4 regions of the Methylobacterium mesophilicum SR1.6/6 genome follow, and region 1 is predicted to be linked to each of the others. Evidence: riboswitches for the same ligand, from Rfam matches in the RefSeq annotation. Region 1 holds a riboswitch; each other region holds the start of a gene.
What was found. A riboswitch is a leader RNA that binds a small molecule or an ion and turns the genes downstream of it on or off. The one in region 1 is predicted to bind cobalamin.
Positions count from the first base shown of each region.

Region 2: it holds a riboswitch for cobalamin, as region 1 does, so the genes downstream of both, MMSR116_RS15150 (CbtB domain-containing protein) here and MMSR116_RS32585 (TonB-dependent receptor) in region 1, are expected to answer to the same signal.
Region 3: it holds a riboswitch for cobalamin, as region 1 does, so the genes downstream of both, MMSR116_RS21805 (TonB-dependent receptor) here and MMSR116_RS32585 (TonB-dependent receptor) in region 1, are expected to answer to the same signal.
Region 4: it holds a riboswitch for cobalamin, as region 1 does, so the genes downstream of both, MMSR116_RS29550 (TonB-dependent receptor) here and MMSR116_RS32585 (TonB-dependent receptor) in region 1, are expected to answer to the same signal.

Region 1 covers NZ_CP043538.1:4,920,455-4,925,121, forward strand. The annotation lists gene MMSR116_RS23330 (HoxN/HupN/NixA family nickel/cobalt transporter) at 47-1,102, shown strand; cobalamin riboswitch at 1,202-1,408, shown strand; partial or broken gene MMSR116_RS32585 (TonB-dependent receptor) at 1,624-2,040, shown strand; gene MMSR116_RS23335 (iron chelate uptake ABC transporter family permease subunit) at 2,092-3,213, shown strand; gene MMSR116_RS23340 (ABC transporter ATP-binding protein) at 3,210-4,025, shown strand; gene MMSR116_RS23345 (DUF6925 family protein) at 4,003-4,667, shown strand, end outside.
Region 2 covers NZ_CP043538.1:3,183,832-3,188,498, forward strand. The annotation lists gene cobN (cobaltochelatase subunit CobN) at 1-546, opposite strand, end outside; gene cobW (cobalamin biosynthesis protein CobW) at 594-1,628, opposite strand; gene MMSR116_RS15140 (DUF1636 domain-containing protein) at 1,625-2,026, opposite strand; gene MMSR116_RS15145 (CbtA family protein) at 2,019-2,756, opposite strand; gene MMSR116_RS15150 (CbtB domain-containing protein) at 2,773-2,955, opposite strand; cobalamin riboswitch at 2,990-3,184, opposite strand; gene MMSR116_RS15155 (S10 family peptidase) at 3,492-4,667, opposite strand, start outside.
Region 3 covers NZ_CP043538.1:4,583,834-4,588,500, reverse strand. The annotation lists gene MMSR116_RS21810 (hypothetical protein) at 1-1,053, opposite strand, end outside; gene MMSR116_RS21805 (TonB-dependent receptor) at 1,047-3,230, opposite strand; cobalamin riboswitch at 3,516-3,708, opposite strand; gene MMSR116_RS21800 (NUDIX hydrolase) at 3,813-4,280, shown strand; gene MMSR116_RS21795 (RluA family pseudouridine synthase) at 4,423-4,667, shown strand, end outside.
Region 4 covers NZ_CP043538.1:6,194,332-6,198,998, forward strand. The annotation lists gene MMSR116_RS29545 (response regulator) at 1-105, shown strand, start outside; gene MMSR116_RS29550 (TonB-dependent receptor) at 378-2,378, opposite strand; cobalamin riboswitch at 2,649-2,846, opposite strand; gene MMSR116_RS29555 (hypothetical protein) at 2,965-3,288, opposite strand; gene MMSR116_RS29560 (type IA DNA topoisomerase) at 3,813-4,667, shown strand, end outside.

The sequences.
Region 1 (4,667 bases):
TGGCGTGGCCGTGGCAAGGTCGGACGGATAGGGGATGATAAAAGGGATGGTCCTATCCAAAGACGCAGCACCCGGCGTCGTCCGGCGCCGTATCGGTCTGCTCTACCTCGTCCTGATTGCGGCCAACATCGCGGCTTGGTCCTGGGCCTATAGCCTGTTCGCGGGGCAGCCGGCCCTGCTCTCGACCGCGCTGCTGGCCTACGTCTTCGGGCTACGGCACGCGGTCGATCCCGACCACATCGCCGCCATCGACAACGTCACCCGCAAGCTGATGCAGGCGGGCCAGCGGCCGGTCTCGGTCGGCTTCTGGTTCGCGCTCGGCCATTCCACCGTCGTGGTGGTGGCCGCGGCCGCGGTGGCGCTGGCCGCGACCAGCCTGATCACGGCCTCGGAAGGCTACCGGGAACTCGGCGGCCTGATCGGCACCGGCGTCTCGGCCGCCTTCCTCATCCTTATCGGCTTGGTCAATCTCGTCGTCCTCGTGGGCGTCTGGCGCGCGTTCCGACAGGTGCGGCGCACCGGCCGCTACGTCGAGGCCGACCTCGACATGCTGCTCGCCAACCAGGGCGTGCTCGCCCGGATCCTGCGGCCGCTATTCCGCCTCGTGACGCGCTCCTGGCACATGTACCCGCTGGGCCTGCTCTTCGCGCTCGGCTTCGACACCGCCACGGAGGTGAGCCTCTTCGGGCTCTCGGCCGCTCAGGCGAGCCAGGGCACAGACCTCTGGACGATCCTTGTCTTCCCGGCCCTGTTCACCGCTGGGATGACCCTGATCGACGCGACCGATGGCGTGCTGATGCTCGGCGCCTACAGCTGGGCCTATGTCCAGCCCATGCGGAAGCTGTTCTATAACCTCACCATCACTCTGGTCTCGGTGGCTGTCGCGCTGGTGGTCGGCACGCTGGAGGCGCTAAACCTCCTGGCGGACAAGCTCAACCTCCAGGGCTGGTTCTGGCAACGGGTGGCCGCGATCAACGACCATTTCGGCGTGCTGGGTTTCGGCATCGTCGGCCTCTTCGCGGCGGCGTGGCTCCTGTCGTTCCTGATCTACCGCCTCGGCCGGTTCGACCGTATCGACGTAAGACCTGCAGATGCTCCCTGACCACTCACGGGCACCTCTTAGGACAACGACCGATCCGTCCCGGAAGACACACGACTCAACAACCTGTTTTCATGCGTTGACGGATAGAGACACCGCAGCCTAGCTTGAACGGGACGGTTCCCCTCGGGGATCAAAAGGGAACGTGGTGAGGTCACGCCCGTGAGGGCTCGGCCGATGCCGCGGCTGCCCCCGCAACTGTAAGCGGCGAGTCCTTCATCACGACGTCACTGGGCGGCCTCGCCCGGGAAGACGATGAGAGGGCGACGACCCGCGAGCCAGGAGACCTGCCGTCAGCCGTGGTCACACGCGGAGCTTGCCGGGCGGGGTGTCCTGGGAGGTGTCGCGGCGCCGTGGTTCCCTTGAGGACGCGGCCGCCGAGGCCTCGTTCGCGGTGACGTGCCACAGCCGTCCCCCGAGGCCGTCCCGTGTCCTGCTTCATCTCTCCCGCGCTCAGGCGTGCGCTCGTTTCGTCCTGCATCGGCAGCGTGGTTCTCTCCGCCTCGCCGGTCCTGGCCCAGCAGGTGGCCGCTCCCTTCGCCGATGCCCCCCGGCAAGCGGCTGCGGCCGAGGCGGCGGTCAGCCTCTCCGAGATCTCGGTTTCCGCTACCGGACTGCCGACGCCCATCGCCGCCACGGGATCGAGCGTCACGGTCCTGACCGACCGCGTGCTCGAAGACCAGCAGCGGCGCACCGTGCCGGACGCCCTGCAACAGGTGCCCGGCCTCAACGTGGTGCAGACGGGCGGCCCCGGCGGGCAGACATCGGTGTTCATCCGCGGCGCGAACTCGAACCAGACCAAGGTCCTGATCGACGGCATCGACGCCACGGACCCCTCGAACTCGAACGGCTCGTTCGACTTCGGTCAGCTGCTGACCGACGACCTCTCTCGCATCGAGGTCCTGCGCGGGCCTCAGAGCGGCCTTTACGGCAGTGACGCCATCGGCGGCGTGATCTCCTTCACGACCAAGCGGGGCGAGGGACCGACGCGCGTGACCCTGCGGACCGAGGGCGGATCGTTCGGCACCTTCAACCAGTTCGGCCGCATCAGCGGGGCGCAGGACGGCTTCGACTACTCCGTGTCGATCCAGCACTTCCGGGCAGCCGCGACGCCCGTCACGCCGCGCGACCTCGTGCCCTTCGGCCGCCCGATCCACCCGAACTACTACGACAACGAGACGGTCTCGGCGAAGCTCGGCTACCAGTTCACCGACACGTTCCGGGTCAACTCGACCACGCGGTTCATCAACTCGCGCCTGCTGTTCACCGGTACGGACTTCAGCACCTTCCCGGCATTTCCGTCCGCGGTCCGCAGCGCCGCCGACGTGCAGCAGCTCTTCACCCGCAACGAGGCCGAATGGACGCCCATCGTCGGCTTTCACAACATCTTCGCGATCAACTACTCGAACCTGTTCAACCGCCAGCAGCAGAACGAGTACGACCCGTTCGCCATCCAACCGACGACCGGCCTCGGCGAGCGCCTGCGCTACGAGTACCGCGGCGACTACCTTCTCTCGCCCGGCAACCTCGTCCTGTTCGGGGCGCAGCGCGACGAGGAGAGCCTGCTGACGAACGATCCGAACGCGTTCGGTGCCGGCACCCTCAAGGCGCGCAACGGCAACACGGCGGGCTACGGCGAGGTGCAACTGACGCCCTTCGACCGCGCCGCGCTCGTGGCCAACATCCGCCACGACGAGAACGACCAGTTCGGGCCCGCCACCACGTTCCGCGTCGCGCCGAGCTACATCCTGCCCGGCACCGAGACGCGCCTGAAGGGTAGCGTGGGCACGGGATTCAAGGCACCGACCCTCAGCCAGCTCTACCAGAACTTCCCGGCGTCCAACTTCTTCGGCAACCCGAACCTCAAGCCGGAGGAGAGCTTCGGGTTCGACGGCCTCGTCGTGCCGCATCTGATGCGGCCACTCGTCGGGTCTCGTCCTGGGGCATGCCTGCTGCCGAGCGGCCTCGCGGGGGCGGTGCTGGTCCTCGCGGCGGATATCGGCGTGCGCCTGCTTGCCACCCGGCCGGAACTCAAGCTCGGCGTGGTGACCGCTCTGGTCGGGGCGCCGTTCCTGATCGTGTTGCTTCTGCGCAGCCGTGGGAGGCGGGCATGAGCCTCGGGCTGCAGGATGCCCTGGTGACGCTGGATGGCCGGACCATCCTCTCGGACATCGGTCTGATCTTACAGCCTGGCCGCTTCGTCGGGCTGGTGGGCCCGAACGGGGCCGGCAAGACCACGCTCCTTCGCGTCCTGGCGGGGCTGATTACCCCAAGCCACGGCCAAGCCAACCTCGAAGGCCGTCCGCTGGCCGGCATGGGCCGCGACGAACGGGCTCGCCACATAGCCGCCCTGTTCCAGGGTGCGGGGGTCGGCTGGCCGATGACGGTCCGCGAGATCGTGGCGCTCGGACGGCTGCCGCACCGCCGGGCCTTCGCATCCCCGACCGACGCCGACGAAGCCGCGGTCGCTCGCGCGATGGCCCGCACCGACATCCTCCATCTCGCCGACCGAGCCGAGCCGACCCTCTCCTCGGGCGAGCGCATGCGCGCGCTGCTGGCCCGGGCGCTCGCGGTCGAGGCGCCGTGGCTTCTCGTCGACGAGCCGGTCACGGCCCTCGACCCGGCGCACCAGCTCGACGCGATGGCGCTGCTTCGGGCCATCGCGCGGGACGGCACCGGTGTCGTCGCCGTGCTTCACGACCTGACGCTCGCTGCCCGGTTCTGCGACCGCATCGTCGTGCTGGCCGATGGCCGCCTCATCGCCGACGGCAGCCCGGAGAAGGCCCTGAGCGATGTCCTGCTCGCCAGGGCGTTCGGCGTCACGGCCGAGCGGGGTTGGGCTTGCGACGGAACACGATACATCCTGCCCTGGGTGCGGTCCGGGGCTCAGACGGAGGAACGCGATGACGTCACCACCACGGACTGACGCGGTTACGACCCTGCTGCGCGAGGCGTTGTCCGACCCCGGCACCGCCTGGAGCCTCGGCAGCTTCGGGGCTATCGCCGAGTTCATGCGCGACCCCGACGAGGCCACGTTGCCGCTGCCGGACGGACGCATGGGTCTTGCAACGGAGCGGGGCGCCATCGCTCTCGCCCCCAGTCCCGACCTGCGTCCGGTGGCCTACGAGACCGCCGTCGCGACCGGCTGGAACCACGCCGTCGCCCTTTGCCTGCCTGAAGCGAGTTGCGCGATGAACCGGCGCGGCGTGGTGACGGAACTCGGTCCCGACCGGGACGCCGCCCGCGAACGGGACCGCAACGCCATCCTGTTCGATCTGGGCCTGGGTCTCTTGGCGGTCGATGCCTGCGTGCGCACGAGCGACCCGGAGGCCATCGCCTGCCTGCGGTCCGGCGTCGGACTGCCGCTGTTCGACCCTGCGAGCCCCATCGGTCGCCAACTCGTGGCGCTGAGCCCCCACCGGGTGTTCCTCGCCCGGGTCGGCCGCATCGAGGTCTATGCCCCGATCCCGGGCCCTGGCGGCACCAGCCCGGAGGGCCCTCACACACACGTCCTGCCCAAGCTCCTGCGCGGCGGTCGCACTCATGCGGCGACCACGCCGATTCCGGC
Region 2 (4,667 bases), 1.7 Mb from region 1:
GCCGCAGCCCGCACACCAGGCAAACCCGCGCGGCAGCGGCTGCGGTGGCTCGACCGCGTGGCCGGAACCGGTTCGAGCGGCCAGCATCCGCAGCATCCGCCGCAGATTGTCGATGCCCCCGGCGCGGAAGTAGCCATCGAGGCGGTCGGCGAAGTCCGGGTCGGTCGAGAAGGGGGCGAGCCGCGGGTCGGGGCGGTCGTCGCCGGGCAGCACCGCCAGCACGACACCGTGTGCACGGGCGGCCTCGGCGCAGCGCTCGATCCCGTAGCGCCAGTAATCCAGGCCGCCGAGGCAGCGGATCACCACGACCTTCGCCCGCGTCACCACCCGATCCACGTAGAGGTCGACCGAGAGCGGGTGACGAAGCTTGGCGAGCTTGGCCAGCCGCAGGCTCGGAAGCCCTGGCTCGGCCGCGTGGGCCTGGACGATCCCGGACAGGTCGGTGTCGGTGAAGGACACGACGACGAGATCGCCGGGCTCCTGCCCGAGATCCACAGCTGCCTCACCCTCGTCGAGGGAAACGGAATCGATGCGCACCAGATGCATCGCGGCGGCCCCTCAGAGCGTATCCGAACGGGCGCGCGCGACGGACATCATCCCGCGAGCGCCGCGGCGACCGCGTCCCGGTCGAAGCCCTTCAAGCCGATCACCACGAGCGTGCCGTCGCGCGGTTCGCCCGCCCGCCAGGGCCGGTCGAAGTGGTGGACGACGCGGCGTCCGACCCCCTGCACCACGAGGCGCATCGCCTTGCCCTCAACCTCCGCGAACCCCTTGATCCGCAGCACACCGTCCGTCCCCGCCGCCCGCTCTACACGGGCCGCGAGGTCACCGGCCGTGATTGCCGGGCGGATCGGCAACGCCACGGTCTCGAAATCGTCGTGGTCGTGGTCTTCGCCCTCGCCATGGTGCGAAGGCCGCGCGTCGAGATCGTCCTCGGCCGCCGCACCGAGACCCAGCAGCACCCGGGGATCGATGACGCCGTTCGCGGTCTCGACCACCTTCACGGCGCGGGGCAGATGGCCCTCCACCTCGGCGCGGACGCGGGCGCGTGTCGGCGCGTCGATCAGGTCGGCCTTGTTGAGCACCACGAGGTCGGCACAGAGGAGTTGATCCTCGAACACTTCCTCCAGCGGATTGTCGTGGTCCACCGACTGATCGGCGGCACGCTGGGCCTCCAGGGCCGCCGGATCCTCCGCGAAGGCGCCCGACGCCACCGCCGGCCCGTCAACCACCGCGACGACGCCGTCCACCGTCACGCGCGAGCGGATCGCCGGCCATTGGAAGGCCTGAACCAACGGCTTGGGGAGGGCGAGACCTGAGGTCTCGATCAGGATGTGCTCCGGCGGCTCGGCGCGCGCGAGCAGGGTCTCGAGGGCGGGCACGAAGTCGTCCGCCACCGTGCAACAGATGCAGCCGTTGGGCAGCTCGACGATGGCGTCCTCGGTGCAGCCCTCGACGCCGCAGGCCGCCAGGAACGACTTGTCGAAGCCGACATCGCCGAACTCGTTGACCAGAATCGCGAGGCGGCGACCCTTGGCGTTCTCGACCACGTGGCGAACCAGGGTGGTCTTGCCGGCTCCCAGGAACCCCGTGACGATGGTGCAGGGGATCTTAGACACGATGGTCATTCGGCGGCCTCCAGGGTGCCGGCCGGGAGCGGGCGGGGCTCGGGGAAGGGGGGAATGCGGGCGATGACGCCGGTGCGAAACGCCGCCGGGCGCTCGCGCCACGGCACGATGCCGTCCGTCGTGGCGGCGTACGCGCCGAGGCCGCCGAGGATCGTCTCGGCGGAGGCGGCGGGATCCATATCGCCATACACGTAGGTCCACCGGCCGGCCGACGCCACCGCCACCGTACAGGGCCGCTTACAGACGGAGAGGCACTCCACCGGCTCGATGCGCAGTTGCTGCGCGTCGCCGACCCGCGCCCTCAGGGCATCGAGCAGGCGGGCGCCAGCGCGGGGTCCGTCCGGATCGTCGCCCTCCCGGCGGCAGGTGGTGCAGACATACAGGATCGTCTCAGGCACGGGCAGAACCCCGCGCGTTGTCGCGGGCGAAGGCCTGCCACGCCCAGCCGAACCCGAGCGCGATCATGACCCAGAAGACGAAGCTGATCGCCAGGGAGCGGGCCGCGAACTGGGCGGCGAGGGCGGCCGGAAGCTCGGAGGCGCCCGTCGGGGGCTGGGGCGCGCCGGCCACGTGCGGCGCGATCAGCAGGACGAGGCCGCCCAGGATCGCGATGAGCGAGCGGCGGATCGCGATGAGGTAGAGTCCCATGCCGGTCGCCGCCGCGGTCATCACCCACCACGCCTGACGGGCAGCCAGGGGCGCGGCCTCGCTGCCGGGCAGTTCGGGAGGCAGGCCGAGGCCCGGCGCCAGGGCGACACTGCCGAAGCCCGCGATCGCGAAGGCGAGGCAGGTCGGCGGCGTCGGCTCGCGGCCGCAGGCGAGCATCACGGCGCCGAGCAGCAGGGCGTAGCCGACGCCGCCGACCAGGGTCGCCAGGGCTGTGAAGGCCATGCGCGGCAGGCCCTCCGCGGGCTGCCATTCCGGCGCTGCCTCGGGCGTGGCGTGCTCGTGCCCGCCATGGGCGAGCACGATCGGCAGCGCCTTCGAGGCCTGATGGGAGGGCTCGGCATGCTCGTAGCGCTCAGCGGCGAGGATCAGCGGCGAGGTCAGCGTGAGTTCGAGACCGCTCACGACGGCAGCCGCGATGAAGCCGGCGGCCAGAGCCGCCGACAGAAGCCGGATGATCATCCCTGGGACGCGGGCGTCAGTGGCAGGGGAAGTTTTGCGTATGGCGGAAATCGTGCGCCGCGTTGTGGAACGCGATCGCCGGCGAGAAGCCCACCATGAAGAGCAGGCCGAGACCCAGGACGGCCGCGAGGGCGACGGCGACCGGACGTTCGGCGACGCGGGTGCCGAGGGCGGCGGGGGCGAGGGTCGAAGTGGTCATCTGCCTGTCTCCAGCCGCCCCACCGGCGGCATTTCGGGATCCTGTCGTGACGGCAGGTCTCCTGGCTCGCGGCTCTGCGCGCCGGCCGCCTTCCCGGATCGCTCCGGTGGCACTCTGGCAGGCACTCGCCGCTCACAGTTGCGGGGGCAGCCGCGGATTCGAGGTTCGCACCCCTCACCGCATTCCCTTTTCACCCCGTCGCCGGGGCACCGTCACGGGACCGTTGTAGACGCATGACAGCCTCCGCACAACGGAGACGCGGTGGAATCCTGCGCAGGATCCAGGGTCTGCGCCGGGCGGCGCCATCGGGACGATGTCGCGGATCGTGCTTCGGGCCGGCGAGGACCTCGATCGACGGGACCTGGCTCGCCGGCCACGCGTGCGGCGACTCTCCTGCCCGCCCGGGCCGACGACCGCATGGCCCCGATTCCGGCAGCCGGCCTCGTGCTGAAGTAACCCGGCGCGCTTGCCTTGGTGGCCGAGGATCTGTCGCTATTCGCGGAGGCCCTCAGCTTCGCTTTAAATTCCGGCGGGCTTCAGGGCCGGTCCGCGGAACGCTCGGCCGGCGCGCTCTCGGCGTCGCGCGCTCGGACAGCGTCCGCGTAGAGCCGCTCCACGTCCGTCCGGAATGCCGTGCGTGAATCCGGCCGCGTGTAGAACATGTGCCCGCCCGGGTAGACCGAAAGGCTGAGGCGGCCGGCGGCGTAGGCGGGAACCTGCGCGAGCAGCAGCTTCGAAGCGTAGTAGGGGGTCACGAGATCGGTGAAGCCGTGGGCGACGAGGACGCGCAGGCGCCCGTCGAGGGCGAGCGCGCCCTTGAGGTTCGAGAGCACCTCCGGAGCCTGACGCCCGGACCCCCAGGACCAGCCGCGGTTCACGGCGTTGTTGAGGAGCTCGTAGCGCATGTTGGGTACGGGCCACTTCAACGTACGCGCGTTGAGATCAAGCATCGCGCTGGTGAGCGGCGCCTGCAGGGCGGTGAGCTGCGGATCCTCGAAGCTCGATTGCGCGGCCTCCGGGTTCGGATCCCAACCGGTGATCCCGGTGTCGTAGGCGCTCGTCACGCGGCCGTCCGACCGGTCGATCTCGCGCTGGACGCTCCGCGTCGTGAGCCGCGCCGCCTGGGCGCGGACGAGGCCGGCGTCGAGGCCGACGAGCGGCGCGACCTTCTCGGTCATCCGCGCCACCGCAGCCGCGTCGCCCGGCCCTTTCAGGAGATCCGCCAAGTAGGGCCCCGACGCGTAGGCTTCCGCGTCGGCCAGCAGGTTCGGCCTCGGCACGGTGCCGGCCCGCTCCAGCGCGCCGGCCGCCAGGGAGGGCAGCTTCAGCACGTAGCCCCACGGATTGGCGCGCGGCGTCTCGAGCCAGCCGAAATCGAGCACCGGCGAGAGCAGGACCATCCCCGACAGGCCGACGCCGATATCCTCCTGCAGCTTCTCGGCGATTAGGGGCCCGCGGAATCCGCCGTAGCTCTCGCCGACATAGAATTTCGGGCTCGCCATCCGGTCGTTCACCCGCAGATAGCGGGCGATCACCGCCGCCAGGGTCGAGGCGTCGGAGTCGATCGACCAGTAACTCTTGCCGTTGCCGTCGGCGGCGCGGCTGTAGCCGGTTCCCACCGGGTCGAGGAAGACGAGATCGCTGAAGCCCAGCCACGTGCCGTCGTTGGGCGTCAGCGTGACCGGTTGCGACGGGCTGATGCTGTCCTTGCC
Region 3 (4,667 bases), 340 kb from region 1:
ATCCGCGCGCCGCGCCGAAGCGCCGGCCGGGCCGTCGGCGATGATCCACCACGAGCCGCCAAGGGCGACGAAGCGCAGCGCCCGGATCTTGGGCCCGGCGAAGCCGCGCAGGGCCTCGGCGGTGAGGCCGAGGCCCTGTGGCTGTCCTGCATAGGTGGTGCGGATGGCGGCGGGCGCCGCGGTCGACGCGAACCAGCGGTTCGGGTTCATCGAGATCCAGCCGCTGAGGATGAAGGTGCTGAGCCCGATCCCGCCGGCGAGGCCGAACAGGTGGTGCCAGCGGGCGAGCCCGCGATAGGGCGTGACGGCCCCGCCCGCGTAGCGCCTCCGGAGGCGCAGGCGCCAGATCCCGATCGCCAGCCCGGTCAGCGCCCCCAGGGCGGCGAGGCCCGACAGCCACAGCAGGACCGTCCGCCACAGCTCCGCCCGGGCGCGCAGCGGCGTGAGGTAGATCCAGTGCGTCACGGCGCCGACCCAGTTCCAGGCCCGCTCCGACCGGGTCGTGTCGAGGGCGATCGCGCCGGTGACCCGCGAGACGTAGAGCTCGGTCCCCGCCGGGTCGCCGAGGGCGACCTTCAGGAAGGGGCGGAGCGGGTCGTACCGGGCCGTGACGGTCCACTGGTCGCGCTCGACCGGCGCGACGCGCGCGTCCGGCATCCCATCGGCCGCGAGACGCAGCGCGTCTTCGGGCGTCACCGGCCCGAGCCGCGCGCCGGTCCGCGCCGAGACCGTGGCCCGGGCGCCGTCGCGGTCGGCGATCCGGTAGACGGCCTCCCCGCCCCGCATCTCCAGGCCGAAGGCGGCCGGCACGCCGCTGAGGCCGGCGGCCCGCAGCGCCGCGTCCGGCGCGACCGTAACCTGGTCCCAGGCGATCGGGCCGAGCCGTGACAGCCGCTCGGCCTCGGTGAGCGCCGGGAACGGCACGTAGAGCATCACCAGCCCGGAGCCGATCCACAGCGCGAAGAACAGCCCCGCGGCGATCCCGGCCCAGCGGTGGAACAGGAGCAGCCAGCGCCGTCCCGCCTTGCCGAGCCGGCGCGGCAGGCTCACCACGTCACCGTGTAGGCGACCTCGACCGAGCGCGGGCGCCCGAGCAGCCAGTTGGTCCCGACCCCGTTAACGGCGTTGCCCGAGATCGCGTAGACCTTGTCGAACAGGTTGTAGACCCGCACGGACAGGCGCGACTCCGCCGTGACCTGATGGTCGAGGACCACGTTGACGAGGTTGTAGGCTGGGCGCCGCGCCGTGTTGCCGAAGTCGCTGTAGACCTGCCCGACATTCTGCAGCCCGACCCGCGCGGTCCAGTCGCGGGTGACGTCCCAGGTCAGCCAGAGATTGGCCACGCGCTCGGGCACGTCGATCGGCTGGTTGCCGGCATACGAGACCGTGGCGCCGTTCACCGTCTGGTCGAACCGGTCGTACTGCGCGTGGAGGAGCGCGAGGTTGCCGTCGAGCCGCCAGCCCGGCGCGAAGCGCCAGCCAAGCGCCAGCTCGAAGCCCTGCGAGGACTGGCTCCCCACCTGCGTGGACAGCGTCGGCTGGCCGGGGATCGCCGAGATCAGGTTGTCCTTGACGATCCGGTAGCCCGCGACGGTCCATTCGAGGGCGCCGTCGAAGGCCAGCCCCTTGGCGCCGATCTCGACCTGATCGCCGGTCGCGAGCTTGAAGCCCGCCAGCGACTGCGACAGCGTGATCAGGCTGTTCACCGGGTCGGTGGCGAAGCTGTACTGGGCGTAGAGCGCGCTGTCCGGCGTCGGGTTGTAGACGAGGCCGAACCGGTAGCCGAGCGCCCGATAGGTCTTCTCGAACCGCGATCCCGTCTGCAGGTCCTCGCGGTTCAGCGTCGGCACGTCGAGGCGCACGCCCGTGAGGAACGAGAGCTTGTCCGACAGGATCACCCGGTCCTCGGCGAAGACAGAGGCCTGGCTCGTCTGCGTCGCGTAGGCCGGGCGCGCCCGGCCGTTCTGCGGGAAGAGGCCCGGATCGTAGCCGGTAAGCGGCACGCTCGTGGTCTGGTCGAAGTAGAAGTTGTTTGTGTGGCGGAAGTCGATGTGATTCACGTCGAAACCGGCCACGAACTGGTTGCGCAGGCCGAATAGGTCGCCTCGGAACGTCGCGTCGAGACGGTCTCCGACCTGCTCCTGACTGTGGTAGATCTCCAGGTAGTCGCCCCGGTCCACGAGCCCGGTGCCGCGGTTGTAGCTGTACTGCTCGACGTCGAGCCAGTGGCGCCGGCTGGTCAGCCGGTAGGCGGTGTTGCGGATCGTGATGTCGGCCGAGGGGGACCACTCGGTCTTGAGCTGGGTCCAGTTGTCGGCCCAGGTGATCTTCGCGTCGCGGACGTTGTAGTTGTTGAACCGGATGAGATCCGGGATCCGTCCCTCGACCAGCGGGGTGCCCCAGTAGCGGGCGGGCTCCTGGTAGCCGAGATCGTGGCTCAGGGTGAAGGCGAGGTCGGCGCTCGGCCGGAACAGCAGGGCGGCGGAGACCGCGAGGTTGCGGAAATCGCCCTCCGGCCGCATCCAGCCGTCGGCGCGGTTGCCGCTGACGTTGAGGCGGTACGCGAAGGTGTCGCCGTACTCAGCCTGGCCCAGCGGGCCGCCGGAATCGAGGGCGAGCCGCGCGACCCCGTCGGTGCCGATCACCGCGCGGGCGGCGTTGATCGGCACGAAGACCGGCTTCTTGGGCACCACGTTGATGACGCCGCCGATGGCGCCGTCGCCGTAGAGCACCGAGGACGGCCCGCGCAGCACCTCGATCCGCTCGACGTTCCACGTGTCGAACGGGAAGGTCACGGTGTTGGCGCCGACGTAGAAGCGCGTGCCGTCGTAGAGCTGCTGGATCGAGTTCGGGCCGGCGAAGCCGCGGGACGTGAACGCGCCGTTGCCGTTGCCGGGCGCCGCGATGGTGGTGATGCCGGTCGCGTCCTGGGTCACGGCCTCGGCGATCGTGTCCTGGCCGCGCAGCCGCGCGGTCTCGCCCGACACGATGTCGAGGCTGGCCGGCGTCTCCAGCGGCGTCAGGCCGAGGCGGCTCGCGGTCCGGTCAGGCGTGCGCAGGTTGAGCCCGTTCGGCGGGAGGCGGCTCGGGTCGCCGCCCGCGCCCGCGACCGACAGCTCATCCAGCGTGACCACCTCCTGTGCGGCGGCCGGACTGGCGAGGAGCGCGAGGAGAACGCCGCAGAGCGGGGCCCGCCCGCCGAGGCAGGAGCGATGGGTCGATGGAGACATGGGGAAAGCGGTCCGTGCGCGGCGCGCGCCGGCCCCCGCGTCCTACAAGCATTGTAATAACATTACAATGCGCTCGCTGTCTGGTAGCCTCTGCCTGTGCGGGCGCGCGACGGCGTCCTGCGACAGGGCTCGAGGGGTTCGGGACGGCGGAGACGGGCATGGGGAACGGCGTCGCGGGCGCGCTTGCTGTGGCACGTCACCGCGAACGAGGCCTCGGCGGCCGCCTCCCCTCGGGACTGGCGTCGCCTCGACACCCGCCAGGACACCCCGCCCGGCGCGTTTCGCGTGTGACCACGGCTGACGGCAGGTCTCCTGGCTCGCGGGTCGCCGCCCTCGCACCGTCTTCCCGGGGTGACCCAGTGACGTGGTGGTGAAGGGCTCGCCGCTTACAGTTGCGGGGGCAGCCGCGGCTTCGGGGCGAACCCCTCACAGCGTTCCCTTTTGATCCCCGAGGGGAACCGTCGCGCACAGCTTGGCCGTAGCGGGGCGGGCCGTCAACCGTGTGTCCGGTTGTTGCCGTGGATCGGCGCGCGGGGCACCGGGCCGTTGCGGCCTCGCCGACGACGGGCTAGCCCGTGCGGGATGACGGTCTGGCGGCCCCCTGCGGAGATTCGCGTCAAAGCGCTGGGTCTGCCCCGGCGCGGCAACAGCCTGCTCGTGGCGGAGGTCCGCGCGGATGACGGGCGGCTGAAAGGCGTCCGGCCCCTCGGCGGCAGCGTCGCGTTCGGCGAGCGGGTCGAGGGCGCCCTGATCCGGGAGTTCCAGGAGGAGCTCGGCGTCACCGTTTCGGTGCTCGGCGGCCCCCGCGTCATGGAGAACATCTTCACGCACGAGGGGCAGGTCGGGCACGAGGTGCTGTTCCTGTTCCCCGTCGCCCTGCCGCCGGGACGGTTCGACGGGCAGGAGCGCTTCGTCTTCCACGAGGATTCCGGCACTGCCTGCATGGCGCGGTGGTGGGATCTGGACGGGCTCGACGTGCCGGGCGGTCCCGACCTCTTCCCCGCCGGCCTGAAGGACCGCCTCCGCGACGCGTGGCGCGCGGAGACCTGACGGACCGGGCTGCCCCACCGCCTTTGCCGCTCGGCGCGGGCGATGCTACAGCCGGGCAATCCCATCGGTCCGGACGTCCGCGACGCCGCGGCCCATGCGCCCGGACGCTCCGTCCGACGCGGAGACGGGTGCCGGCGGAAGCATGACGACACGACCTCCCAGAAGCGGCGGGCCGACGGGGCGCAAGCCTCAGGCCGGCAAGTCCAGCCCCAGCAAGTTCAGGGGCGGCAAGGCCCAGGCCGACGGCCGCGCCCGCACGGGCCCGCGCACCAGCGCCCGCGACGCCGCCGAGCGCGCGGCCCGCAACCGCGGCGAGGATGCCGGCGCGCGCGATCCCTGGGGCGCGCAGGCCGCTGCGGCCCCGGCGCCGGCCGGCCGCCGAAGCCG
Region 4 (4,667 bases), 1.3 Mb from region 1:
CGCGCCACTCTCGGGGCGCGCACCGATGCCCATCTCGTCTGGATCGCGATCGGGGCTGGGCTTGTATCGCCCTCCGAGGAACGAATGCCCCTGCGGAAGCCCTAGGATTTCGTGCGCTCTGACGACTTCTCGACCAAAAGCCAACAGACTGACATCCACCCCGAGCCGAAGTTGCCGGACGGCTGACGAGCGGCCGCTTCTGAGAAGAGTCGGCAGCGGTCGGGGCGGCTGGGTTGGGTCGCAAGCGGACGGGCCGCTCGGTGTGGATCTGCGCCGGCCCGCCTTCGAGCAGCAAAGCATGGACGCGGACCGTCGTCTCCGCGCCCGCCTCTGGCCCAGAAAAGGCCCGCCGAGCGTCCGGACGCACGCGGGTGGGCTCAGAAGCGACCCGCGATGGTCAGGCGCACGGCCGTGGGCTCCACCGGATGGAAGACCCGGTCGATCAGCCCCTCCGCCGCCTCGCCGGGCAGGCGGGACACGTACGCGTAAGTGATCTGGTCGGACTTGCTGTTGGTCAGGTTCAGCACGTCCAGCGAGACGCTGATGCCGGTCTCGAAATTGTAGCCAACCCGGCCGTTGAACAGCGCGGTCGGTCGCGAGCGGATCGAGTTGTCCTCAATCAGGGGTCGCGGGCCGAAGTAGCGGAATCTCAGGGAGCCGAACCAGCCGAGCGGCTCGCCGAAGGTGACGCCCGCCGAGGCGATGGTGGTGGGCGCCTCGGGCACGCGGTTGCCGACCGGATCGTAGTCCGAGAACCGGGCGTTGGTGATCGTCAGGTCCCCCTCCAGCGACAGCCAGGGCGTTACGGCGTAGCGGTTCGTCCACTCGACACCGAAGCGCCGGGTCGGGCGACTCGGCTCCGTCGTGCCGGTGTCGCCCTGGAACAGGTTCTCCGAGGCGAAGTCGAGCCGGAACAGGGCGAGGCTCGTCTCCAGACCGGCGATGGAGCGGTTGCGCAGCCCGACCTCGTAGCCCGTGGACGGCACCAGGAACGGCGAGCGGGTGGTGTTGAACAGCGACGACGTCGGGTCGACGGTGGCGGTCACGCCGCGCACGTCGTTCGAGTGGAAGCCGCCGCCGTAATTCACGTAGAGTTCGGTGTCGAACCACGGCCCGAGCGTCAGGCCGAGCTTCGGGTTGACGATGCCGTCCCGCGCTTGGCCGGAATTGGCCGGCGTGTCCGAGACGACGCTGGCGGAGTAGCCGTCCGCGCGGAAGCCGATCGAGGTGCGCAGCCAGTCGGTCCAGCGGACCCGGTTGTCGAAGTAGAAGGCCCCGCTCGTCTCCAGCACGCGATCGTCGAGCACCCCGGAACGGTACTGCCGGTTCGTGGTGTTGAACAGACCGACACGGATCGAGTCGGTCCGCGTCTGCACGCCGATCTCGTTCTCCATCGGGCGCCCGAACAGGTCGCCCTGGAAGATGTGCAGGGCCTCGCCGCCGCCGATAATGCGTTGATCGAGCTGGTGGAACTGGTCGCCATTGACCGGGTCGTTGAGGAAGTAGGTGAAATCGTTGAACAGGTTCAGCTGGGACCGGATGATGTAGGCCGAGGCCCGCGTCACGCCCGTATCGTCCGTCGCACTGAACTTGCCCGAGAGCGAGAAGCGCGAGGTGTCTCCGCCATCCGCGGGATTGATCGTGCCGTAGCGGCTGATGAGGCCAGAGACGACGGCGCGCTCGGGGATCTGGTTGGTCGCCGTCCACCGGGCTGCGTAGGCCATGCCGGTGATCGAGAAGCCGTCGAGCGGTGTGCCCTGGCTGTAGCGGGCCACCCCGTTGATCTTGCGCAGCGCGTCCGGGACGACCCACGGGCCGTCATAGACCTGCGCCTCGCCAGCCAGGAGCAGGTTGCCCTCGCCCAGCGGCACGGTGGTGATCGACAGGGCGCGCTTGTAGCCGAAGCTGCCGATCGATGTGAGGGCGACGTTCCTGGGTGTCGCGTCGAGGTAGTCGATCCGCACCGAGCCCGCGGAGGCGAAATCGCCGTCGCGCACGAAATACGGCCCCTTGTGGAATTCCACGGCACCGACAAGCTCGGGGATGAGGAAGTTGATGTCGGCGTAGCCCTGGCCGTGGGCGTGGGTGCGCATGTTGAGCGGCATGCCGTCGAGGAACAGCGCGATGTCGGTGCCGTGGTCGAGGTTGAAGCCGCGCAGGAAAAACTGATTGGCTTTGCCCTCGCCCGAGTGCTGTGTGACGATCAGCCCCGGCACCGCCTCCAGCACCTCGCCGGGGCGGGTCACGGGGCGGCTGTTGACCTGCGCACCCGTGATGACGCCGGAACTGGCGGAGTCCACCGGTGTGCTGATCCCGCCGATGCCGGTCGTGCCTCCGACATAGCCTGCGCTCGCGGACGGACCGGCTTGCGGAGCCATGGCCGCGGCGGTCTCCGCCGTGACCGAGATCTCCTCCAGCGTCGCCTCGGTGGTCGCCGCACGCGACGTGGATCGGTCCTGGGCTACAGCCGCTGATGCGAGTGCGGCGAGGCCGAGGCCCGACAAGGTCGAGAGCCGTCGGCCGGTTTGACGGTGGAACACGGGAGCCTCGGCAACGGCAGTGGCACGTCACCGCGAACAAGTCCGAGACAACCGCGTCAGCGCGGCTGTCTCGACACCCACCAGGACACCCCGCCCGGCGCGTTTCGCGTGTGACCACGGCTGACGGCAGGTCTCCTGGCTCGCGGGTCGCCGCCCTCGCACCGTCTTCCCGGATGGGTCTCATCCAGTGACGCGGTGGTGCTGGGCTCGCCGCTTACAGTTGCGGGGGCAGCCGCGGCCTTGGAGCAGGCTCCTCACCGCGTTCCCTTTTGATCCCCGAGGGGAACCGTCACAGTCAGGCTAGGTGATCGGCCAAAGCTTCGTCAACGCGACGAAGCGCGTTCCTGTGACGTGTGCCCTTTTGGCTGCGTTCGGGAGCGCGCCTTGTGGGAGTGGCCGGCCGCTCCCGCTGCGTGCAGTCCCGCTATTCAGCCTTGCGATGCCCGCGACCGTGCTGATCCTTGTCGGCACCTGCCGCCGCCGCGGCTTCCTTCTCGGCCTTGCCCGCCGTCGCCGTGCTCGTGGCGGCGTCGCTGGTTGCGCCGGACGGTGCGTTGGACGCGGCCGATTTCGGATGGCCTCTGCCCTCCGTCGGCGTCTCGGCTTTCCCACCCTCCATCACCACAGGATGGCCGGCATCGGCCTTGGCGCTTCCGGCCGCTTGGACCTCGGCCGTCTTCTGCTCCTGTGCGCTCCGCGTCGCATGGTGCTGGCCGTCACCGGACTGACCCTTCGCGGGATTCGACATCGTGACCTCATCTGTGCTGGTCACGCGGCAACGGCCCACAGCCGCCACAGTTCGGTGAGGTCGCCCGGTGCGACGAATGGCCGAACGCGGCGCGCGGCCTGCGCGGCTTCCCTGCCAGACAGGTCGTCGACATGCGCGGGCCCGGACGCGCTAGGGCGATCACCGTCGTCGTCTTCGGTCATTGCCGCCCGGCCGGTTCGAGCGGGCGGCAACCGCGCAGCCAGCCGCGGAACCCATGCTCTTGAGCAGTGTGAGCGCTCAAGACCGCACGAAGGCTCTGTCGCCGCCACCCCGGGCGATGAGATTGAGAGTGGCGACCGTCCGCTTCTCCACCAGCTGAGTCTGGAAACGGACGGGCCGCTTGCGGCCGCAAACCGGACAGCCACCTGTCTTTCCTTGCACGCGGTGCGCTGACCGAGATCGCGCCGCGACGTTCTTGAGCCGAGCCGGTTGCATGCGAGGCCGCTATGGAACAAAATGTGAACTCGTGGTCGGGCGCGGCGGGCGCTACCGTGGGCAGCGACATGTCACCTTCACGTTCCGGCCGCACGCTGTTCTTCTTCGAGAAACCCTCGGCGATGCGGCAGCTGCAGCGCTTCTTCCGCTCACCGAACACCGTCTGCGTGGCCGCCGAGGGGCACCTGCTGTCCGCCGAAGAGCCGGGCAGTATCCGACCCGAGTGGAAGCCCTGGCGCTTCGATGCGCTGCCCATCACGCTCGCCACGATCCCGGTCAGTTGCGGCACGAACCGGTCCGGGCAATCGCACGAGCCGAAGATCGCCGCCATCCGGCAGGCGCTGAGCGGCGTCGAGCGCGTGATCATCGCGACCGATCCCGGGCGCGAGGGTTCCATGATCGCCTGGGAGGTGCTGGAGCACCTCGGCTGGCGTGGCCGCGTCGACCGGATCAAGCTCGGCGCGCTCGACGATGTCTCGATCCGGCGCGCCTTCGCGGCCCTGGCCAAGGAAGTCGGCTCGGGCGAGCGCGACTACGCCGCCTACCTCGAAGCGCTGTGCAGGCAGTACGAGGACTACCACCTCGGGCTGAACGGCACCCGGGCCATCTCGCTGCGCCTGCGCCCGCCCGAGTTCCGGGAACCCTGGCGCTTCGGTGGCGTGCAGACGCCCACCCTCGCCATTCTGGCCGACCTGGAGGCGCGCATCCGCTCCTTCGTGCCGCAGGACTTCTTCAAGGTCGCCCTGCACCTGAGCACGCAATCCGGTGCCGAACTGACGCTGTGGCACGCCCCCAAGGATCGGATCTTCGACGCGGCCATCGCCGAGACGATCCGGCAGGCGGCCACGACCTGGTCGGGCCCCCTGGCGGTCGCGCACAAGGACGTGCGCCGCGCGCCCCCTCGTCTGTTCTCCAAGGACACC